2 regions of the Bacillus sp. PK5-006 genome follow, and region 1 is predicted to be linked to the other one. Evidence: riboswitches for the same ligand, from Rfam matches in the RefSeq annotation. Region 1 holds a riboswitch; the other holds the start of a gene.
What was found. A riboswitch is a leader RNA that binds a small molecule or an ion and turns the genes downstream of it on or off. The one in region 1 is predicted to bind S-adenosylmethionine.
Positions count from the first base shown of each region.

Region 2: it holds a riboswitch for S-adenosylmethionine, as region 1 does, so the genes downstream of both, M1D84_RS01175 (sugar ABC transporter substrate-binding protein) here and metK (methionine adenosyltransferase) in region 1, are expected to answer to the same signal.

Region 1 is NZ_CP096414.1:987,457-990,625, forward strand. Features, by position in the region: gene pckA (phosphoenolpyruvate carboxykinase (ATP)) at 1-773, opposite strand, end outside; SAM riboswitch class I at 1,000-1,134, shown strand; gene metK (methionine adenosyltransferase) at 1,330-2,532, shown strand; gene asnB (asparagine synthase (glutamine-hydrolyzing)) at 2,681-3,169, shown strand, end outside.
Region 2 is NZ_CP096414.1:242,486-245,654, forward strand. Features, by position in the region: gene M1D84_RS01170 (DUF1565 domain-containing protein) at 85-1,512, shown strand; SAM riboswitch class I at 1,610-1,719, shown strand; gene M1D84_RS01175 (sugar ABC transporter substrate-binding protein) at 1,890-3,008, shown strand; gene M1D84_RS01180 (sugar ABC transporter ATP-binding protein) at 3,078-3,169, shown strand, end outside.

The DNA of each region.
Region 1 (3,169 bases):
CAGCCGTGTTCATCGTCTCCGATCAGCTTGCGGCTTGCGCTTGCAGAAAGCGTCGTTTTCCCCGTACCTGAAAGTCCGAAGAATAGGGCCACATCGCCTTCTTGACCTACGTTTGCTGAGCAGTGCATGGATAAAATGTCTTGCTCAGGAAGCAGGTAGTTCATCACAGAGAAAATGGACTTTTTCATTTCTCCTGCATATTCTGTTCCACCGATAAGTATCGTGCGTTTTTCAAAAGAAACGATGATAAACGTTTCAGAGTTTGTGCCATCTGTTGCAGGATCTGCTTTAAAGTGCGGTGCAGATAAGATGGTGAAAGGTTTTTCGTTTGAAGAAGGTGTTGACCCGTCAGGTCTGATAAATAGCTGCTTGGCAAAAAGATTGTGCCATGCGAATTCGTTTACAACTGTAATCGGCATACGATATCTTTCATCAGCGCCTGCAAACCCTTCAAAGACGAATAGTTCATCACGTTCTTTTAAGTATGACACAACCTTTGTATATAAACGGTCAAATGCTTCTTTGGAGATCGGCTGGTTTACTTGACCCCAATCGATTTTATGTTCAGAGCTTTCTTCTTTGACGATAAATTTATCTTTAGGCGAACGTCCTGTATAGGCTCCAGTTGTAGCGCGGACAGCTCCAGTTGATGTTAAAACGCCTTCATTACGTGCCAAAATCTTTTCAACAAGTTTCGGAACAGATAAATTTTGGTGCGTATTTTCTAATGAGAGCAATGACTGCAAATCTTCTTTTAAATCCACTGAGTTCATAAAAAAACCCTTCCTTTACCGTTGAATTTGTTTGTTTCGATTAGTATAACACATTGATAATAATAGTCTATACTATTTAAAAATTTTTGTGTGTGTTTTTTCATTTCTGCTATGAAAATATGCTTTTTGGTGATGCTAATGGTGAGGAGAAAAAAGAGGGAGATAATTCTTATGAAGCATTGACATGACGCAAGGGTTTAAGATAAGATATCTTATTGAACGGATACTCTTATCCCGAGTTGGTGGAGGGACAGGCCCGATGAAGCCCAGCAACCGGTTTCTTATGAAAAAGGCATGAAAATGCTGAGAAACCAAGGTGCTAACCTGATGCAAGGTACAAGAACACCTTGAGCGATAAGAGTGAAAGGCATGCGATCTCAGACCCTTTCCTCGCAATGAAGGAAATGGTTTTTTTATTTTTGGGATATCATATGAACAAATTGCCAATAACATCTCTAATATAAACGTTTTCAAATATAAGAGGGAACGAGTTCCGTATCATATTGGAGGCCTCATCTTGGGATGATGTGGTCTTGTACAGGAGGAAATAGCCATTATGAGTCAAAATCGTCGTTTATTTACTTCAGAATCAGTGACAGAAGGACATCCGGATAAAATCTGTGATCAAATTTCAGACAGCATTTTGGATGAAATTTTAAAGAAAGATCCAAATGCACGTGTTGCCTGTGAAACTTCTGTTACAACCGGTCTCGTATTAGTAAGCGGTGAAATTACAACGTCTACTTATGTCGATATTCCAAAGACGGTGCGTGACACAATTAAGGAAATTGGCTACACACGTGCGAAATATGGTTTTGATGCGGAAACATGTGCGGTACTTACATCAATTGATGAACAGTCTGCTGATATTGCGCAAGGTGTAGACAAAGCGCTTGAAGCACGTGAAGGAACAATGACTGAAGAAGAAATTGATGCGATTGGTGCAGGTGACCAAGGATTGATGTTTGGTTTTGCCAATAACGAAACCGAAGAGCTCATGCCGCTGCCAATTTCACTAGCGCATAAATTATCTCGCCGTTTAACAGAAGTACGCAAGAATGAAACACTTGCATACCTTCGTCCAGACGGAAAAACACAAGTTACAGTTGAATATGATGAGCAAAACAAACCAGTTCGTATTGACACAGTGGTTATTTCTACGCAGCATGCACCAGAAGTGACGCTTGAACAAATTCAAAGTGACTTAAAAGAGCATGTCATCAGTCCTGTCGTTCCAAGTGAACTGATTGATGAACAGACAAAATACTTTATTAACCCAACTGGCCGTTTCGTGATCGGTGGACCTCAAGGGGATGCTGGTTTAACTGGACGTAAAATCATCGTTGATACGTATGGCGGATACGCTCGTCATGGCGGCGGTGCTTTCTCAGGTAAGGATGCAACGAAGGTTGACCGTTCTGCGGCATACGCTGCACGTTACGTAGCGAAAAACATCGTAGCTGCCGGCCTTGCAGATTCTTGTGAAGTACAGCTTGCTTATGCAATTGGGGTTGCACAGCCTGTATCGATTTCAATTGATACATTCGGAACAGGAAAAGCTTCAGAAGAAAAATTAATTGAAGTGGTTCGTGCAAACTTTGATCTTCGTCCAGCTGGCATTATTAAAATGCTTGACCTGCGCCGTCCGATCTACAAACAAACAGCTGCATACGGGCATTTCGGCCGTCACGACTTAGATCTTCCGTGGGAAAAAACGGATAAAGCCGATACACTTCGCAAAGAAGCATTGGGACAATAACAACATAAAAAACCGCTTATTTTAAGCGGTTTTCCTTTTGATTAAAAAAAAATCTGCAAAAAGCGAAAAAATGTGAAACAAAATCGGACAAAATACTGTCTAATTATAGGTCTACTTTTAAGAAATAACATAACGTGGAGGCAATAATATGTGTGGGTTTGTTGGTGTATTTAATCACCGTCCATTGTCCGAAACTACTGAACAGGAAGAGCTAATTAAACAAATGAACCGTCTCATCGTTCATCGTGGTCCGGATGATGAGGGTTACTTTCATGATGAGCATGTAGGATTTGGATTTAGACGTTTAAGTATTATAGATGTTGAGCACGGAAAGCAGCCGCTTTCTTATGAAGATGAAAAGTATTGGATTATTTTCAACGGAGAAATTTATAACTATGTGGAGCTGAAGGAAGAGCTTGTGAAAAAAGGCTATACGTTCAGCACAGATTCTGATACGGAAGTACTTCTTGCCACATACCGTCATTATAAAGAAGAAGCGGCTTCAAAGCTTCGCGGCATGTTTGCATTTTTAATTTGGGATAAGGAAGCGCAATTATTATATGGCGCAAGAGATCCTTTTGGCATCAAACCGCTTTATTTTACACAAATGGATGAGCAAGTGTACTTTGCGTCTGAA
Region 2 (3,169 bases), 740 kb from region 1:
ACATTGCAAGGGACATCGTCATATTTTAATCCTCTTTTTTTTAACCGATAAAGGAAGAAGAGAAGAGAAAGGAGCAATAACAAGATGAAACGAGCGATACCAGGTATTTTACTCATTTTATTCATGACCGTGATCAGCTTTGGCTGTCAGGCGATGACAGATGAGGCTGGCGCTAAGCAAAGCACAGCCTATTACGTAGCGGTAAACGGAAACGACAAAAACCCGGGCACAAAGCAAAAACCTTTCCGCACGTTGAAAAAAGCAGCAAGTATGGCGAAGGCTGGGGCAACCATTTACATGAGAGGCGGTACATACAAAGAAAAATTGATTGTCCGCCATTCAGGAACAAAGAAAGCGCCCGTTGTCTTTCAAGCTTACGGAAAAGAAAAACCTGTAATTAGCGGGGCTTCCCTTAAAGGAAATCAAGCCGATGGAGGACTTGTCACGATCGATCAAAAAAGCTACATCACCCTCAAAGGCCTGACTGTAGGACATCTTAAGACGAATCAAGAAGATTTGACACCAGTTGGTATTTTCATCAAAGGAAGCGGTAAAGGCGTCAAACTGCTTAATAACCGAGTGTATGACATTCAGACGAAACATAAAAATGGAAATGCACATGGAATTGCTGTCTATGGGACAAAAGCTCCTGCAGCGATTGAAGACATTGAAATCAAAGGAAATACCGTTGAAAAATTAAAGCTGGGCTTCAGTGAAGCGCTTGTGCTAAATGGAAACGTCAAAAAGTTCCGTGTGACACATAACACGGTCCGGCACACTGATAATATTGGCATTGATTTAATTGGTTTTGAGAACGTAGCACCCTCCAAAAAGTATGATCAAGTGAGAAATGGGGTCGTCTCTAGAAACAAAGTATATGAAATTACGAGTGCAGGGAACCCAGCCTATGGCAGCGACATCTCCGCTGGCGGAATTTATGTTGATGGCGGAAAAGACATTGTGATCGATCATAACATCTCACATCACAATGATCTGGGGATTGAAGTCACAAGCGAACATAAAGGAAAAATGGCAGACCACATCCGCATCGAACACAATCAAGTATATTTAAACCGTTATACAGGCATTTCTATTGGCGGCTATGATAAGAAGCGGGGCGGTACAACCAATACGACGATTTCACATAATATTTTGTACAAAAATGACACAGCCGGCTTAGAAGGCGGTCAATTGCTAATGCAGTATCAAGCAGTGAACAATCGAATCACGAATAATATCATGTCAGCTAGTGCCTCGCATTACTTGGTCGTGAATTTTTATCAAGTGAACCAAAAGAATACCTTCCAGAAGAACGTTTATGATGACCGAAAAGGTGCGAAAGCATCACAGTGGATTTGGCGCGGGAAATGGATGGAAGGCTACAAAACGTATCTCTCTAAAAGCGGTCAAGATAAAGGATCAGCACATCTCAACCCACAATTTGTGAATGAGAAAAAATATGATTTCCGTCTGAAGAAATCATCACCTGCGAAGAAAATCATCGGAAGTTGATGATATTTTATAAATTTTCAAAAAAGTCATTGACATTGATGTGACATCACATTAAAGTAAAGAAGACATTTCAACGAAAACAAATTTCATAACGGATCTCTTATCAAGAGAGGCAGAGGGACTGGCCCTATGACGCCCAGCAACCGTTTCTATTTTAGAAATTGGTGCTAATTCCTGCAAAGCTGTTACAGCTTTGACAGATAAGAGAGGAAGACTTCCCGATACATGTTTCATGCAACGGTGATCAAGCCTCTCTTTCAAAGAGAGGCTTTTTTTCGTCTCTTTTTCGAATCAAATGCCTGTTTTACAGGCGTATTTCCACTTTTTTACCTAGTTTTCCGATGTGAAAAATAAAAACAACTTGAGGAGGAACAGCAATGAAGCGTAAGCATTTTACATCATTTCTTGTCTTATTAACGGCATTAACCGTCCTGTTAACAGGCTGCGGCACCGGATCAAGTGCAGGCTCAAAGGCAAATACGAACGAAAAGGTTTCCTTTGACAATGTACCGAAGCGATTTGCAAAGGGACAGGGGGCAAAAATTAAAGTCATCCGCAAAATTGGCGGAGACGATCATACAGCTCAATTTTTAGCTGGGACCAAGGCAGAAGGGGAAGCACTCGGCTTTACGGTGGATGTCTACACCGCAAATGGAGATACAGCGAAGTTCCATGATGCCATTTCTCAGGCGCTTGAAGAAAATTATGATGGCTTTATCATCTCTCACGGGGACGACGATGCGACAGTCGCTGATGTGAAAAAGATCACAGCGAAAGGCATTCCAGTTGTAGCATTTGATTCGAATCCTAAGCTGAAGGACATCAAAGGGGTCACAGTGACGTCTCAAGATGACGAACAATTAGCAAAAAAATCATTAGACGCGCTCGTGTCTGATTTCAAAGGAAAAGCAAATATTGCATACCTGTGGGTAGATGGATTCCCGCCAATGGTGAGACGAAATAAGGTCTATCAAGAAACGCTGAAACAACATTCAGGGATCAAGGAGCTTGACCGCTTTGGTATTGCCTCCTCTGATACGTCTGTTCAAACGCAAAATGCAGTAGCAGCCATGCTGAATAAGTATCCAAAGGGCAAGCTGGACGCTATTTTTGCCACATGGGATGCCTTTGCCATTGGGGCAGCAAGAGCGTTAAAGGAAGCAGGAAGAACAGAAGTGAAGATTTATGGGATTGATGTGTCAAATGCGGATCTTCAAGAAATGACGGCGAAGGACAGTACGTGGAAGTACACAGCCGCGGTTGATCCGAAGCTTATCGGTGCAGTCGACGTGAGGATTCTTGCGAAGAAAATAGCTGGTGAGAAAACACCATCTTCCTATGACCTTGAGGCCTCTCTCATCTCGCAAAAGCAGCTTCAGCAAGCAGGAAAAGCCATTAACATGGTCAATCTTGCAGACGAAGTGAAGGGATTCGGTTCATCGACTGCTTTTGAGGAAGATTGGATGAAGACCTTGAAGAAGCATTATACAAAATAAGCGACGTGCACTCTCTTTTCATAGAGGGTGTTTCGTTTTTCAGATGATATCAAGAGAAGGAGGACACCTATGACAGCGCCGCTTGTTCGTATGAAAAATATTTCAATTGAATTCCCAGGGGTCAAAGCGTTAGATCAAGTGAATTTCACATTAAAAAAAGG